3 regions of the Erwinia sp. CGal63 genome follow, and region 1 is predicted to be linked to each of the others. Evidence: predicted binding sites of a transcription regulator. Region 1 holds the regulator's gene; each other region holds the start of a gene.
The links. Region 1 encodes PhoB, which activates phosphate uptake and scavenging genes when phosphate is short. Its sites were predicted from a motif close to CTGTCATAAAACTGNCNNAT; they were not measured.
Positions count from the first base shown of each region.

Region 2: a site for PhoB is predicted at 2,221-2,240, ahead of glpT (glycerol-3-phosphate transporter). Genes of this name have one in related genera too.
Region 3: a site for PhoB is predicted at 2,489-2,508, ahead of phoA (alkaline phosphatase). Genes of this name have one in related genera too.

Region 1 covers NZ_JAKUMN010000004.1:347,570-353,334, forward strand. Annotated here, with positions in the region: gene MKZ79_RS15075 (SbcC/MukB-like Walker B domain-containing protein) at 1-1,043, opposite strand, end outside; gene sbcD (exonuclease subunit SbcD) at 1,040-2,257, opposite strand; gene phoB (phosphate response regulator transcription factor PhoB) at 2,458-3,147, shown strand; gene phoR (phosphate regulon sensor histidine kinase PhoR) at 3,171-4,484, shown strand; gene MKZ79_RS15095 (PstS family phosphate ABC transporter substrate-binding protein) at 4,502-5,422, shown strand.
Region 2 covers NZ_JAKUMN010000010.1:23,364-29,128, forward strand. Annotated here, with positions in the region: gene metR (HTH-type transcriptional regulator MetR) at 1-137, shown strand, start outside; gene MKZ79_RS20790 (DUF1456 family protein) at 241-720, shown strand; gene MKZ79_RS20795 (hypothetical protein) at 846-1,148, shown strand; gene MKZ79_RS20800 (carboxylate/amino acid/amine transporter) at 1,194-2,039, opposite strand; gene glpT (glycerol-3-phosphate transporter) at 2,364-3,707, shown strand; gene glpQ (glycerophosphodiester phosphodiesterase) at 3,704-4,750, shown strand; gene yigL (sugar/pyridoxal phosphate phosphatase YigL) at 4,783-5,583, opposite strand; gene pldB (lysophospholipase L2) at 5,633-5,765, opposite strand, start outside.
Region 3 covers NZ_JAKUMN010000001.1:544,109-549,873, forward strand. Annotated here, with positions in the region: gene MKZ79_RS02280 (methyl-accepting chemotaxis protein) at 258-1,808, shown strand; RNA gene MKZ79_RS02285 (RtT sRNA) at 2,063-2,198, opposite strand; tRNA gene MKZ79_RS02290 (tRNA-Ser) at 2,244-2,331, opposite strand; gene phoA (alkaline phosphatase) at 2,567-3,973, shown strand; gene MKZ79_RS02300 (ATP-grasp fold amidoligase family protein) at 4,137-5,030, shown strand; gene MKZ79_RS02305 (VasL domain-containing protein) at 5,053-5,765, opposite strand, start outside.

The sequences.
Region 1 (5,765 bases):
CGATCGTCTTCATGCTGCTGTCGCGCCGCTTCCGCCTTTTTCAGCTCGTCGGCCAGCTCGTCCAGCTGATGCTGAATCTGCTGGCGCTGCGTGCTGATTTGCTGCTGCTGCTCCGCTGTTTTTTGCCGATCCTGATGATGCTGATTACGCGACAGCCATTGCGGGCGCAGCTTTTCCGCCGGTTCGGCCTGTTGCAGCAGGCTCAGCTGCGGCAGCGCCGCCTGCCAGGCCGTTTCCGCCTGCTGCTGCTCTGCCGTCGCGGCTTCTTTTGCCTGTAGCGCCGCCTGATAGTGCTGCTGCCACTGCAGCAGCTGCTGCTGATGCTGTAATTGCGAAGTAAGCGCCTGCTCCTCTGTCAGCAGCTGTTCCGACAGCAAAGTAAGCTGTTGAATTTTCTCATCGTCCAGCAGCGCCATGCCGCTTGCCTGCGCCCGCAGGTTCTCCAGCGCGTTGCGGGCGTTTTTATGCCGCTCGAAAACGCTGGCGGAGAGGCGACCGTATATCTCTGTGCCGGTCAGCTCTTCCAGCAGCCCGGCGCGGCTGTTGGCATCGGCGTTCAGAAACGCGGCGAACTGCCCCTGCGAGAGCATCATTGATTTGGTAAAGCGATCGAAATCCAGACCGGTCAGCTCGGTCAGCATCTCCAGTTTGTCTTTGACCTTGTCAGCGACAATTTTATTGTCCTCACAGCGCGCCAGCTCGACGCGCGGCGCCTGCAGGTTGCCGTCTACCGCGCCGCGTGCGCGATTCTGGCTCCAGAACGCTCGCCAGGCTACGCCTTTGACTTCGAACTCCACTTCCGCGAGGCATTCGGCGGTATCGCGCGTCATCAGATCGTTTTGCGTCTGCGACAGTTTCCCCAGCCGCGACGTTTCGTGATAGAGCGCCAGGCAAATGGCGTCGAGCAGCGTGGTTTTCCCGGCGCCGGTCGGACCGGTAATGGCGAACAGCCCATTGCTGGCGAAAGGTTCGGCGGTAAAGTCGATTTTCCATTCGCCTTTCAGCGAGTTGAGGTTCTTGAATCTTAAGGTCAGGATTTTCATGACGGCTCCTCGTCCATTTCCGCCAGCGTCTGTCTGAACAGCAGCGTGGCGCGCTCAATACGGGCCGGATCCTCCTGTTCGGCGGCGAGGCGTCGCTGAAACACCTCTTCCACGCTCAGCTCGCTAAGGGTTTCCTTGTTCTGCCGGCTGAGGATGTTTTCGCGCTGTTCGCGGCTGCGGCGCAGCAGCACCACTTCTACCGGCAGAGTTTCAGCCAGCTCCTGAATATGCCGCTGGAGATCGTTCAGCCAGGTTTGCGTGACGATTTCAATATCCAGCCAGACTTTCTGGCCCGTTTGCGGCGGTTCAATCGCGCCGAGCTGTCGCTCTATCTCCTGCAGCGAGCCTTTGATCATCTGCATCGGCTGAAAAAGCGGCACCGTCAGCGGCGTCACCGCGCTTAGCTTGCCGTCAGCGAAATCCACCAGGAAGACGCTTTTTTCCCGGCCCAGCTCGTCAAAGCTGAGCGGTATGGGCGAGCCGCTGTAGCGGATATAATCCGTGTCGGCGATGCGCTGCGCGCGATGAATATGGCCCAGCGCGATATAGTCCGCGGGCGGAAAGGCCTGAGCGGGAAAGGCGTCCAGCGTGCCGATATAGATATCGCGCACGGCGTCGCTTTTGGTGACGCCCATCGTAGTCAAATGGCCGGTGGCGATAATGGGCAGCGGCAGGCCCAGCTCGTCGCGCCTCTCAACCGCCGCCGCATAGCTGCGCTGATAGTGGTGAGTAATCGCTTCCAGCAGCGTCTGCTGTTTCTCTCGTCCCGACTGTCCCGCTTTGCTTAGCGTAATGTCGCGCGGACGCAGAAAAGGGATGGCGCAAAGCAGCGCGCCGGGCTCGCCGTCGCGACGATTCAGCAGCAGCACCTGATCGGCCGGATCTTCGCTGGCGGCGGCGATAACCCGCGTGTTCAGGCAGGCGAGCAGCTCGCGGGATTCGTTCAGCATGGCCACGGAGTCGTGATTGCCCGCCAGAATAATCAGCTGGCAGCCGGTCTGCTGCAGTCTGACCACAAAGCGGTTGTAAAGCTCGCGCGCATAGCTGGGCGGCGAACCGGTATCAAAGATGTCGCCGGCGACGACCACGGCATCGACCTGATGCTGCTCCACCTGCGCGACCAGCCACGTCAGAAAAGCTTCATGTTCCGGCGCACGGCTTTTGGTGTAAAAAAACTGGCCGAGATGCCAGTCGGCGGTGTGAATAAGTCGCATAGCGTCCCTTCTGTGTCAGGTAAGCGAGACGCCGATTATAAACGGCTGGCCAAAAAACCTCAGCAACGCATTTTCATCCTGCTGAAAAGTGTTATAAAACTGATGAATAGCGGCTGGATTTTTTCATAAAAGTGTCATAAATCTGACGCATAATGGCGCCGCATATCCGGTGACATTCCGTCACAGACGCAGGAGCAATAATGGCTAAGCGCATTCTGGTAGTCGAAGATGAAGCCCCAATTCGTGAGATGTTGTGTTTTGTGCTGGAACAAAATGACTATCAGCCGATAGAAGCGGAAGATTATGACAGCGCCATTAATCTGCTGATCGAACCCTGGCCGGATCTGATCCTGCTGGACTGGATGCTGCCTGGCGGCACGGGTATCCAGTTTATCCGTCATCTGAAGCGCGAGGCGATGACCCGCGATATTCCGGTGATGATGCTGACCGCGCGCGGCGAAGAAGAAGACCGCGTGCGCGGGCTGGAAGTCGGCGCCGACGACTATATTATCAAGCCTTTCTCACCCAAAGAGCTGGTGGCGCGGATTAAAGCGGTAATGCGCCGTATATCGCCGATGGCGGTGGAAGAAGTCATCGAAATTCAGGGACTGAGCCTGGATCCCTCTTCGCACCGCGTGATGTCCGAGACACAGCCGCTGGAGATGGGGCCAACAGAATATAAGCTGCTGCACTTCTTTATGACGCATCCCGAGCGCGTCTACAGCCGCGAGCAGTTGCTTAATCACGTCTGGGGCACTAACGTCTACGTGGAAGATCGTACTGTGGACGTGCATATTCGCCGTCTGCGTAAGGCACTTGAACTGACCGGACACGATCGTATGGTGCAGACAGTTCGCGGAACAGGCTACCGTTTCTCTGCGCGTTACTGATTGTCCCCACTGGAGTTTTCATTGTGCTGGAACGCCTCTCCTGGAAGAGATTGCTGCTTGAGCTGCTGCTCGCCTGTTTACCAGCGCTGATCCTTGGACTGCTGGTCGGCGGGCTGCCCTGGTGGCTGCTGCTGGCCACGCTGGCCATACTGGGCTGGCATTTTACCAACCTGCTTCGCCTCTCTCACTGGCTGTGGATCGACCGCAGCATCACGCCGCCGACCGGGCGCGGCAGCTGGGAACCGCTGTTTTATGGCCTGTATCAAATGCAGGCGCGCAACCGTCGCCGCCGTCGCGAGTTGGGACATCTGATTAAAAGGTTTCGCAGCGGCGCGGAGTCGCTGCCGGACGCGGTGGTACTGACCACCGAAGAGGGCACGATTTTCTGGTGCAACGGCCTGGCGCAGCAAATGTTGGGGCTGCGCTGGCCGGAAGATAACGGTCAAAATATCCTTAACCTGCTGCGCTATCCCGAGTTTACCCTTTACCTGCGCCAGCGTGACTTCTCACGACCGCTGACGCTGGTGCTGAACAGCCATCGTCACCTTGAGTTCCGCGTGATGCCCTATAGCGAAGGCCAGTGGCTGCTGGTGGCGCGCGACGTAACCCAAATGCATCAGCTGGAAGGCGCGCGACGCAACTTTTTCGCCAACGTCAGTCATGAATTGCGCACGCCGCTTACGGTGCTGCAGGGTTATCTGGAGATGATGAGCGACGCGGTGCTGGAAGGGCCGTCGCGCGATAAGGCGTTGCACACCATGCAGGAGCAAACCCGACGAATGGACGCGCTGGTGAAACAGCTGCTGACGCTGTCGCGAATCGAGGCTGCTCCGGCGCTGGATCTGCAGGAAAAAGTCGATGTGCCGCTGATGCTGCGGCTGCTGCAGCGCGAGGCGGAAACGCTCAGCCAGGGTCGCCACCAGATCCATTTTTCCGCCGATCCGCAGCTACGGGTATTCGGCAACGACGAACAGCTGCGCAGCGCCATTTCCAACCTGGTTTACAACGCGGTCAACCATACGCCGGAAGGCACGCGTATTGATATCAGCTGGAAAAAAACGGCGCATGGCGCGCAATTTAAAGTTTGTGATAACGGGCCAGGCATCGCCGCAGAACATATTCCTCGTCTGACCGAGCGCTTTTATCGCGTTGATAAGGCGCGCTCGCGGCAAACCGGCGGCAGCGGCCTGGGACTGGCTATCGTTAAACATGCGCTCGGCCATCATAATACGCGCCTGGAGATAACCAGCCAGCCGGGAAAAGAGACCTGTTTCGGCTTCTCGCTGCCTGCAAGGTTGATTGTCAGCGGTGAACTGGCTCAGAATGCGGTTCACTGAGCAGGCGGACGAGAAAAATGAAAAAGTGGTTTGTTGCGCTGATGCTGCTGTGCAGCTCGGCTGGTGCAAGCGAAACTATGCTGGCTGGCAACCTCAGCAGCGTAGGCTCGGATACGCTCGGCACATTAATGACGCTGTGGGGCGAAAGCTTTAATCGCCTTTATCCCGGCGTCAACGTGCAAATTCAGGCTTCCGGTTCCTCAACGGCGCCTACCGCGCTGGCGGCGGGCGCGGCGCAGCTGGGCGCGATGAGTCGGCCGATGCAGGCGGTGGAGCGCCAGCTGTTTGAAAATCGCTACGGCTATGCGCCGCTGGCCGTACCGGTGGCGATGGACGCGCTGGTGGTGGTGGTCAATCAGGATAATCCGCTGCAGGGCGTAGATGCCCGCCAGCTGGATGCCATTTTTTCCGTTACCCGCCGCTGCGGCGCGCCTTTTACCGTGCGCAGCTGGGGCGATCTTCAGCTAACGCAGGGCGAATGGGCGCGGCGACCCATCCAGCGCTTTGGCCGTAACTCCGCTTCCGGCACCTGGGGCTTTTTCCGTCAGCAGGCGCTGTGCAACGGGGATTTCCGCAGTGACGTAAGCGAGTATCCCGGTTCCGCCGCGGTTATCCAGGCAGTAGCGAGCACGCTGAACGGTATCGGCTACGCCAGCATGGGCGTGCATATGACCGGCGTAAAAACGCTGCCGGTTTCCCGCGACGGCACTGACTGGATCGCGCCTTCGGTGGCAAACATCCGCAGCGGCAGCTATCCCTATGCGCGACCGCTTTATATTTATGTGAACAGGGCGCCAGGCCAGCCGCTGGAGCCGCTGACCAGAGCTTTTTTACGGCAGGCGCTGTCGCCGCAGGGCCAGGCGCTGGTGACGCAGGCGGGCTATCTGCCACTGTCGGATGCGCAGCTGGAAAAGGCCAGGATGATGGTGAATGAGTAGGGCAAACGGCCCGGCCTGAGCATTTCATAGCGCAATTTCAACCGTATGCAGCAGCGGCATCATGGCTTCGGCAGGCTGTAAGGCGTAATCCAGGGCCGCGCGCGCTCTGTTACCGCCGGGCGCCGCACTGTAGCGTCCCAGGCGCGCTGCTGAAAACTGCTTCTTCTTTTTTACTACGGTTACCTGCGCTGATTCCGTCGCACGTTTTATGCCAAATCCTCAACTTGAATTTTTTTCATGTGTGATGAAATTTCCTCGTTTGCCGCTGAATCTTTCTCATGACATTCTTGACTTCAGACGTTTAGCCATCCAGATGTCCTGAGTGGCAAACAGTAACTATTTC
Region 2 (5,765 bases), on a different contig from region 1:
GCGACGGTGAGCAGCGGCAACCGGTAGTAGAAGCTTTTATTCATTCCGCCCGCCAGCACGCCTGCGAGCATCTGCCGCTGGTCAGAGACGCCTCCGCGCCAGGTGCGCCGCTGCCCGCTTCGCTCAGCCATTTATAATTGCCCTGCTTATCCGCCGTCGGCTTTTTGCTGACGGTATTCCTTTATCCGGCGTCATTTGTCTCTATAATGCGGCCAACGATCCTGAACCGATGAGATTTCTATGACCAATAACGACGTTTTGCGCAGCGTGCGCTATATGCTGAATCTGAGCGATGCCCAAATGGTCACCATTCTGGCGCTGGCGGAAAGTGAAGTGAGCGAAGCGGAGATGCAAAGCTTTCTGAAAAAAGAGGATGAAGCGGGCTTTCGCGCCTGTCCGGACGTGATCATGGGCTATTTCCTGAACGGTCTGATTTTCCAGCGCCGCGGCAAGAGCGAAGATGCGCCGGAACCCTCTATTGAGCGCAAAATGACGAATAATATTATTATTAAAAAATTGCGAATCGCTTTTGATTTAAAAACTACCGATATTATCGACGTGCTTAAACTGGCTGATTTTGCCGTAGGTCAGTCTGAAATTGGCGCGATTTTCCGCAAGCCTGGTCATAAAAATTATCGCGAGTGCGGCGATCAAATTTTAAGGAATTTCCTGAAAGGAATGACATTAAAATTAAGACCTGCTCCTGCTAAAAAACAATAATTCATTTCGCAGCCTTCGGGCTGCCTTTTATTAAAAGACGTCAGAAATAATAAATCACGCCGTAAAATAAATCTTTCCGCCTTACACTTTCTTGACAATATAAAATAACGCTCATATTATCCGCGATGCTATTTACATTCCGTAAATACGTTAACCATGAAAAAGGATATATCATGAGAGAGCTTAATACTACTGAAGTTGCCGCTGTGAGTGGCGCAGGTAAGATTCAGGAAAAAGCCACTGAAATTTATGGCTCCGTATTCTCCAGCCTGTATAAAGCGTTGTCGCTGGGCAATCTGGGCTATACCGCAGAGCAGGTAAAAACTGCGGGTGAGGATCTGGGCAGCCGTATTGGCGGCGCCATTGAAACAGGCATTAATAAAATTGCCGCGAAACTAAATGAGTTTGTCACTTCCATCGCTGGTTAAGTTATAGCTTTAGCAGGGCGCGACGCGCCCTGCTAAAGCATCGCGTTATTTTATCCAGCGTCGGTGTAGCCAAAGTGAAGCAAAAATCACCGCAGCGCCAATAATAAAGCTTGGCCAGTGCGGCTGCTGCTGCCATATCGCCAGATTAACCAGCAAGCCTGCAGGAACATGCATATTGTTCATAATCCCCAGCGTGCCGGCATCCACCTGCGTCGCGCCGTAATTCCACATAAAGTAGCCCAGCCCGGACGCCACAACGCCCAGCCAGATCAGAATGCTCCACTGCAGCGTCGTGGTCGGCAGCTTTTGCGGATTGCCCCACAGAAACCAGGCGACGACCGCGACAAGCGCCGCGCCCATATAGAACCATGAGAAAGCGGTATGCTGCGGCATCGGCCGTGTTTCCTGCAGCCGCTTGTAGCCCACCATGCCGACCGCGAAGCAGAGGTTAGCCAGCTGCACCAGCAGCAGCCCGTACCAGAAGTGATCGCTGACTTTGTCGTAGCGGATAATGGCCGCGCCCGCTACCGCCAGCAGCGCGCTCAGGAGATAGCCTGAACGCACGCCGCGACCGCTCATCAGATCGTAGATCAGCGTGATATAAAGCGGCGTCATCACTGTAAACAGCAGCAACTCGGAAACGCTGAGGTAGAGATAGGCTTCAAAGCTGAACAGGTACATCACGCCCAGCTGCAGCGCGCCTACGGCCATATAGAGCAGCAGCGTTGAAAGCCGGTGGCCGCGCCAGCGCAGAAACGGCAGGAACACCACGGCGGCCAGCAGCAGACGGATCAGCACCGAGAAGACGCTGTCGACCTGGCCCGCCAGATACTCCCCTATCAAGCTGAATGAAAAGGCCCACAAAATAGTGGTGACGATCAATAAGGTCACGATAAAAATCCCTGGTAAAAAAGTCGGCACAGTGTAGCGAAAAGCCTCTGCCGATGGGGAAATATCTGGTTGACATCCGGTCACAAAAAATACAGCGACGCCAGCTTCAGTGAACGGCCTCACACTCTTCTCTTTTCGCGGCGCAGGCATAGAGAGATATCCGCCACATAATTGGTTTTGGCTGTCATAAAACTGTCATCTTTGCGTCTCTCTTCACAGCGATCGCGCTCGCTTTCTTTTAGGCTCTGCCCGCTACGGTAAATATTCTTATTTATTCCTGCACGGATTCATAAAAGAGAAAAAACATCGCCATCGGAGGCTGTTATGTTATCTGTTTTCAAACCTGCGGCGCATCGGCCGCGCGTAAGCGCCAGCGAAATCGATCCGCTTTATCGCAAGCTGCGCTGGCAAATATTTTTCGGCATTTTCTTCGGCTATGCAGCCTATTATCTGGTGCGGAAAAATTTTGCGTTAGCCATGCCCTCGCTGATTGAACAGGGATTTTCCCGCGGCGATTTAGGATTCGCGCTTTCCGGTATTTCTATTGCCTATGGCTTTTCAAAATTTATTATGGGCTCCGTTTCGGATCGCTCCAATCCTCGCGTCTTTTTACCGGCCGGATTAATACTGGCGGCGGCGGTTATGCTGTTTATGGGCTTTGTGCCCTGGGCCACCTCCAGCATTATGGTGATGTTCGTGCTGCTGTTTCTCTGCGGCTGGTTTCAGGGGATGGGCTGGCCGCCCTGCGGACGCACCATGGTGCACTGGTGGTCGCAAAAAGAGCGCGGCGGCATTGTCTCCGTCTGGAACTGCGCGCACAACGTCGGCGGCGGCATTCCGCCGCTGCTGTTTTTGCTTGGCATGTACTGGTTTAACGACTGGAAAGCATCATTTTATATGCCTGCCTTCGCCGCCATGCTGGTGGCAGTTTTCGCCTTTGCGCTGATGCGCGATACGCCGCAGTCATGCGGGCTGCCGCCGATCGAGGAGTATAAAAACGACTATCCGCCCGACTACGATAAAAGCCAGGAGGAAGAACTCACTGCGAAACAGATATTTATGCAGTATGTGCTGCCCAATAAACTGCTCTGGTATATCGCGCTGGCTAACGTATTCGTCTATCTGCTGCGCTACGGCATTCTCGACTGGTCGCCGACCTATTTAAAAGAGGTCAAACATTTCACGCTGGATAAATCCTCCTGGGCCTACTTTCTTTATGAGTATGCCGGTATTCCCGGCACGCTGCTGTGCGGCTGGATGTCCGATAAGGTGTTTAAAGGCAATCGCGGCGCCACCGGCGTCTTCTTTATGCTGCTGGTAACGCTGGCCACCGTGGTCTACTGGCTGAATCCGCCCGGCAATCCCGGCGTGGATATCGCCTGTATGATCGTTATCGGCTTTCTGATTTATGGCCCCGTAATGCTGATTGGTCTGCATGCTCTGGAGCTGGCGCCGAAGAAAGCGGCGGGCACCGCAGCGGGCTTTACCGGGCTGTTCGGCTATCTCGGCGGTTCGGTGGCCGCCAGCGCCATCGTGGGCTATACGGTGGATTATTTCGGCTGGGACGGCGGCTTTATCGTGATGATCGGCGGCGGCGTGCTGGCGGTCGTGCTGTTGGTTATCACCATGCTGAGCGAGCGCAAACATAAAAGAGAGGTGATGCAATGAATAAGCTGATAGCCCTGCTGCTGCTGGGCGCTTCACTCGGCGCGACGGCGGCTGAAACAGGCAAAATCGTTATCGCCCATCGCGGCGCCAGCGGCTACCTGCCGGAACATACTCTGCCGGCGAAAGCGATGGCCTACGCGCAGGGATCCGACTTCCTGGAGCAGGATCTGGTGATGACGAAGGACGATCAACTGATTGTGCTGCACGATCACTACCTGGATCGCGTGACGGACGTAGCGGATCGCTATCCCAATCGCGCCAGAAAAGATGGCCGTTACTACGCTATCGATTTTACGCTGGCGGAAATCAAGGGGCTGAAGTTTACCGAAGGCTTTACGCTAAAGGACGGTAAAAAAACGCAGACTTTTCCGCAGCGCTTTCCCATGGGCAAATCTGATTTTCGTATCCATACCTTTGCCGAAGAGCTTGAGTTTATTCAGGGTCTGAACCAGTCGACGGGGAAAAATATCGGCATCTACACCGAGATCAAAGCGCCCTGGTTCCACCGTCAGGAAGGCAAAGATATTTCCGCGAAGGTGCTGGATACGCTTAAGCAGTACGGCTATACCTCGAAAAGCGATCGCGTTTATCTGCAGTGCTTTGACTACAACGAGCTTAAACGGATTAAAACCGAGCTGGAACCGCAAAGAGGCATGGAGGTAAAACTGGTACAGCTGATTACCGAAACGGCGTCAAAAGAGACTCAGGAGCAGCAAAACGGCAAGTGGGTCAACTACAGCTATGACTGGATGCTGCAGCCCGGCGCGATGAAAACGCTGGCGCGCTACGTCGACGGCATCGGCCCCGATTATCATATGCTGATAGCCGCCGGATCGGACAAAGAGACGCTGCGCTTCACGCCAATGGTGAAAGAGGCGCATCAGAACGGCCTGGTGGTTCATCCTTATACGGTGCGGGCCGACCAGCTGCCCGACTGGGCGGAAAACGTCGATCGGGTCTACGACGTTCTCTATAACCAGGCGGGCGTCGACGGCCTGTTTACCGACTTTCCGGACAAGGCGGTAAACTTTTTACAACGCTAAGATTTCCGCCTCTTTACGGAGGCGGTTTTCTTTCAGACGTTGTACAGCCTGCGCAGATAGTTCGGCACGGCGTTATCCACGTTGCTGCCAATCACTTCCAGCTCCGGCAGCAGATCCTTCAGGCGCTGGTGCGAGTTGCTCATAATGCAGCCCTTGCCCGCCATGCTCAGCATCTCTTTATCGTTCATGCCGTCGCCAAAGGAGATGCAGTCCGCCAGGCCAAAGCCCAACAGCCGCGAAACCGCATCCAGCGCGTGGCCTTTAGATACGCCGCCCGCCATCACTTCCAGACAGGTCGGCAGCGAGAAGCTGACGTTGACGCGATCGCCCCAGCGCGCGATCAGCGCCTCTTCCAGCGGGATCAGCAGCTCGGGTTTGGCGCAGGTGAAGAACACTTTACTGATGCCGTCGGTCGGCAGGGAGTCCGGCTGATAGGTTTGATAGTTGAAGTTGGACTCGCGGAAAAAATCCATCTCTTCCGACCGATGACGGTTCAGGAACCACTCTTCATCACGATAGACGTTGGTATAGATATCCTCGTGGCGATGATGTAAAGCAAACAGCTCAAGCGCGATATCTTCGTCCAGGTTGTGGCTGAAAATCAGCTCGCCGGCGGTGTTGTGCACGCGCGCGCCGTTTGAGGTAATCATATAAGCGTCAATGCCCAGGCTGTCGCGCATCTGGCCGACGTCAATATGGTGGCGACCGGTGGCAAAGACAAAATGGACGCCTTTTTGCGTCAGCAGCTGCAGCGTTTCGCGGGCGAAAGCGGATAAACGGTGATCCGGCGACAGCAGCGTGCCGTCGAGGTCGGAAGCAACAATCGGATACATAAAACCTCTGTTAATGGTGAGAAACGGTTGCCATATCTGAGCAGTAAAATCAGGAATGCCGGGCAAAAAACGCCGTAATGGCCTCCAGCGCTTCGGCGCGCATGCTGTCTTTTTCAAACAAGATCTCATGACGCGCGCCTGCAATAGTCAGCGGCCCTTCGCAAGGGTTGCCCGCCGCTTTC
Region 3 (5,765 bases), on a different contig from region 1:
TTTTAAGTAGTTCTACTAAGCCTAATAACCCCTCCCGCCAGTTAACCTTTTGTAAAGTAAACTACTTTATTCTTTTTCCGCGTTACCTCTCCTGTGCGCCTTTTATTTTTACAATAATTCATTCATTTATCTGAATGTTTTGACTGGCTTAAAAATAATAACGTTAGCTTTACTAAAGGTTGTGACGCGTGCGCCGATTAACTACAACCGTAAAGTTAATGTTTTTTGCATTTTATCCTTTAAGAGGCGCAAAACAGATGTTGAAAAACCTGTCGGTTAGTAAAAAATTTATTGCGGCTTTTGGTGCCATTGCGGCTCTGCTTGTGCTGCTTTGCATCGCCTTTTTCATTAATTTCTCGCGCATTATCGATTCCAATAACTGGAACGTGCATACCTGGCGCGTGATTGATGAGAGTCGCTCGCTGACGCAAAGCCTGGTGAATATGGAAACAGGGCTGCGGGGCTACGCGCTTAACGGTAAAGAGGAGATGCTGGCGCCCTGGACGGCAGGGCAAAAATCCTTTTCTCAACATATTCAGAAAATAAAATCCCTGACCGCAGATAACGAGCGGCAGCAAACCAGGCTGGAGACGCTGCTCAGTCAGGAGCAGGCATGGGAATCCTCGTTTGCGACACCGCTAATGACAAATCGTCAGGCTTTGAATGCCGGCACGCTGCCTTATGAAGCTTTCCTCGCCGCTTTTGAAAGCAACACCGGCAAAGCGCAAATGGATGGTATGCGCAAACTGATTGATGAGGTAGCGGCGGAAGAGCAGGGACTGTTAATGAAGCGCCAACAGACCGTTGACGCTACCGAGACGCAAACCAAACTGACGCTGATTTTGGGCGCTTTATTAGGACTGGGCATTGCGTCAACGCTTGGCTATCTGTTATCACGCGCTATCACCGGGCCGTTAAAGCAGGCGGTTAACGCGGCCAAATCAATAGCGGCAGGGGATTTAACCACCGTGCTGACGGCAAGTTCGAAAGATGAAACCGGCGTGCTGATTGCCAACTTTGCTCTGATGCAAACGCAGCTGATCAACCTGGTTTCCGGCATTCAGAGCGCCGCCGCTTCGATCGATACGGCGGCGAAAGAGGTTTCTGCGGGCAACACCGATCTTTCCAGCCGCACCGAACAGCAGGCGGCTTCGCTGGAAGAAACCTCTGCCAGTATGGAACAGCTTACCGCTACGGTACGGCAGAATACCGCTAACGCGCGACACGCCAGCGATCTGGCCGCAGACGCTTCTCGCGTGGCCACGCAGGGCGGCAAGGTGGTAGGGCAGGTGGTGACGACGATGTCGGCTATTCATGACAGCTCGAAAAGCGTGGGCGAAATTATCAGCACGATTGAAAGCATCGCTTTTCAAACCAATATTCTGGCCCTGAACGCCGCGGTGGAAGCCGCGCGCGCTGGCGAGCAGGGACGAGGGTTCGCCGTGGTCGCATCCGAAGTCAGGGCGCTGGCGCAGCGAAGCGCGACGGCGGCGAAAGAAATTAAAGCGCTGATTGAAACTTCCAGCCTGCGTATCACGGAAGGCAGCGAGCTGGTGGCGAACGCCGGGAAAACGATGGAGGATATTGTCACTTCCGTCAGCAATGTTTCCCAAATTATGTCGGAAATTTTTACCGCTTCAGACGAGCAGGTTAACGGCATTGAACATGTCAGCATCGCGGTCAGCCAGATGGATGAGGTCACGCAGCAGAACGCCTCGCTGGTGCAGGAAGCCGCCGCTGCGGCTGCCTCGCTGGAAGATCAGGCGGTGCAGCTTAACCGCACTATCGCTGTATTCAGAGTGGCGTAAAGCGCCGACTGCTTGTTTGTTGAGGGACTGGCAAAAAAAGCCTGAACGTGAGTTCAGGCTTTCTCTTGAAATATGGCGGTGAGGAAGGGATAACATGAGGCTCGCTGAGCCTCACCCTGACGGGCAGCAGTTTGCTGTGCAAAACGGCCTGGCTGGCCGTTTTGTCGAACCCTGGTCAAGGCTTCTCACCCTTCCTCGTGGGGAATATGCATAAAAAAAAGCCTGAACTTTCGCTCAGGCTTTCTCTTGAAATATGGCGGTGAGGAAGGGATTGACTCGCTGCGCTCGCCCTGCGGGCAGTCCGTCCGCGAGCGTCCGGCCTGTCCAGGTGGCTAAAGCCGGTTGTCGAACCCTGGTCAAGGCTTCTCACCCTTCCTCGTGGGGAATATGCATAAAAAAAAGCCTGAACGTGAGTTCAGGCTTTCTCTTGAAATATGGCGGTGAGGAAGGGATTCGAACCCTTGATACGTTGCCGTATACACACTTTCCAGGCGTGCTCCTTCAGCCACTCGGACACCTCACCATATTGTAAACTTCCGTCACCCTCTCGGGCGACGGGGCGCTACTATAGGGAGTCTGGCCCTGAGGGTCAAGAAGATTTTTTTCTTTTTATTCTGGCAGGTTAAGCGGTGTACAGGGCGCAGGTAGAACACCAGTCAGGTCATCAAGCTGCCATCTTGCTGACACAAAAGCGTCACGGTTGTGTCGCAGACTAAGCTCCTGAAATTTTTAGCAACGTTTTCTTATGGAGTCGTCTGATGAAAAAAAGCCTGTTTACGCTTTCGCTTGCCGCCACGCTGTTAACCTCCGCGCTTTGCGCGCAGGCCGCCGACTATAATCGCGCCGCGCAGGGCGATATTACTCAGCCCGGCGGCGCTCGTCGCCTGAGCGAGGATCAGACCGAGGCGTTAAAGGCTTCGCTGAGCAACAATAAGGCGAAAAACGTGATTCTGCTGATCGGCGACGGCATGGGCGATTCGGAAATCACCGCCGCACGCAACTATGCCGAAGGCGCAGGCGGCTTCTTTAAAGGTATCGACGCGCTGCCGCTGACCGGCCAGTATACGCACTACGCGCTGGACAAAAAGACCCATAAGCCCGACTACGTGACCGATTCCGCCGCTTCCGCGACGGCCTGGAGCACCGGCGTCAAATCTTACAACGGCGCGATCGGCGTGGACGTAAACGGCAAGGATCATCAAACCATCATGGAAATGGCGAAGGCGGCAGGTAAAGCGACCGGCAACGTCTCTACCGCTGAACTGGAAGACGCCACGCCTGCCGCGCAGATTGCGCATGTAACCTCGCGTAAATGCTACGGCCCGGAAAAAACCACTGAAGTCTGCGCGGGCAACGCGCTGGAAAAAGGCGGCAAAGGCTCTATCGCGGAACAGCTTCTGAACGCCCGCGTCGACGTCACTTTTGGCGGCGGCGGCAAAACCTTTAATGAAACCGCTAAGGCAGGCGACTGGCAGGGAAAAACCCTGAACGAGCAGGCGAAGCTGCGCGGCTATCAGCTGGTCAATAACCTCGACGGCATGAACGCCCTTACGGAAGCTTCGCAGGACAAGCCGGTGCTGGGACTCTTCGCCGATGGCAATATGCCGGTGCGCTGGAAAGGGCCGAAGGCCACCTTACACGGCAACCTCGAAGGCAAGACGGTCAGCTGCGAGGTAAATAGCGAGCGCCCGGCCTCCACGCCGACGCTGGCGCAGATGACCGATAAGGCTATTCAGCTGCTGAGCAAAAATCAGAACGGTTTCTTCCTGCAGGTGGAAGGCGCCTCGATCGATAAGCAGGATCACGCGGCAAACCCATGCGGCCAGATTGGCGAAACGGTCGATCTGGATGAAGCGGTGCAGCAAGCGCTGGCATTCGCCCGCAAAGATGGCAATACGCTGGTAATCGTCACGGCCGATCATGCCCATTCCAGCCAGATTATCGCCAACGACAGCAAGGCGCCCGGCCTGACGCAGAAGCTGGAGACCAAAGAGGGCGGCCTGATGACCATCAGCTATGGCAACTCGGAAGAGGAATCTCAGGGCCATACCGGCACCCAGCTGCGCATTGCCGCCTATGGGCCTCATGCCGCCAATGTGGTAGGGCTGACCGATCAAACCGATCTCTTTTACACCATGAAAGCGGCGATGGAAATTAAAGAATAATTAATACGGCTGGCTTATTTTATCAATGCGCTGTTGCTGAAAGGTAACAGCGTTTTTTTATTTCCAGCGTTTAACGCCTGTTTATTTTTACCCTGAAAGGAAACAACTACTCTGGCGCGGGTTTTTACGTCGACGGTGCGGGTTGTTGAGAAGGGACGGAATAGTGCATTTTTTAAAGAAGATTGAGCATCAGGGGAAAGTTCTTCGTCAATATTTGCAAAAGGATGAGCGCTATTTGTTGAAGGCGTACTGCAAAAAGCACTGTAGCGCAGCTATTTTTCGCCAGCCGGAATCGCTGAATGAAAAAATCATCCACCGTATGCTCTACGCCCGTGACGATCTTTTTACGCAGCTGGCTGATAAGTATCGCGTGCGCGACTATGTGGCAAGGCGGATTGGCGAGGATCATCTGATCCCTTTGCTGGGCGTCTGGCAACGAACGGCGGAGATCGACTACGCGGCGCTGCCGGAAAGGTTTGTGCTCAAGTGCAATCACGACAGCGGTAGCTGTCAGATTATCCTTGCCAAAGATCCGCAAGCGATAGCGAAATATAATCGGCAGCTGGATTATTGCCTGAAGCGGAATTTCTATTATGTTTCTCGTGAATGGCACTATAAAAATATTACGCCGCTGATTATCGCCGAAGCCTATATCGATCTCTTTGCTGAAGCCGATATGAATATTACGCCGGAGCTTTATCGCGTTCACTGTTTTCATCATAAAGCCAGAATTATTGAAGCGGATTTTACGGACAGCGCAGGCCATAAGCTTACCAATATTTATGATGAAAACTGGCGCCTGCAGCCCTTTACCATGAGCCAACCCAATAACCCGCGCGCTATTCCCCGACCCGTTTTGTATTCCAGGCTGCTGGATCTGGCGGAAAAACTCGCTGAGGGGATCGATTACTGCCGGGTAGACTTCTTTATCAGCAGCGAAAATATCTGGTTCAGTGAAATCACTTTTACGCCAGAGCGGGGAAAAATCCGTTTTTCGCCCAGGATTTGGGATTACCGGCTGGGCGAGCTGTGGCAGCTGCAGGTCGGCGCCTCATAATACCGGCGGCTGTTTCTTGTCGTTATGGCATAACGTCCCGGCTATCCTGCGGCGGGTTCAGCAGGGCATAGCGCGCCAGCAGCTGTTTCAGATGCAGTTCCGTTTGCGCGCGCAGCGCGGCCGGCGCAGGATCGCTGGCTGGCTGAGCGGCCAGCTGGCGCAGCAGCTCCTCGGCGGGAACCGTCTGATTAAACGCCTGAGTGATGGCGAAGACCTGCGATTTCAGCTCGCTGACCGTCATATATTTTCCTCTCTTTTCATCCAGACCATCGAGCCGGTTTGCCAGCGACTGCAGTAGCGCCATACCCTGTTGCCAGTTCTCCAGGCTCGCCGTCGGCGCGGCAATAGCGTTCAGCTGCTGTTGCCAGCGGCTGGCCAGCGCGTCGGTTTCCGGTCGCTCAGGCCAGAGATGCTGCGCCTGGCGCACGAGCAGGCTGCCGTAGTTCAGGGGCCAGACCGGCGACAGCCGGGACAGGCTATCCAGCTGCGCTTGCGCCTGCGCTAACCATTTCTTGCCGTCATTTCTGCCGCTTTTTTGCAGTTGCTCAAGCGTGGCTATCGGCAACGGCGCGGGAAGCGGCGCGACGCTGGTCATTAGCGCCTGTCGCTCCGGTTTATCCATTATATGGCTGGCTCCCCACTGAACCAGGCTGCCGACCACCAGCATGGTGAACATTCCCGCTACAAAAGGGCGCCAGTAGCGCCGTGGCGGCTGGGCTAAGTCGGTACTGGCAG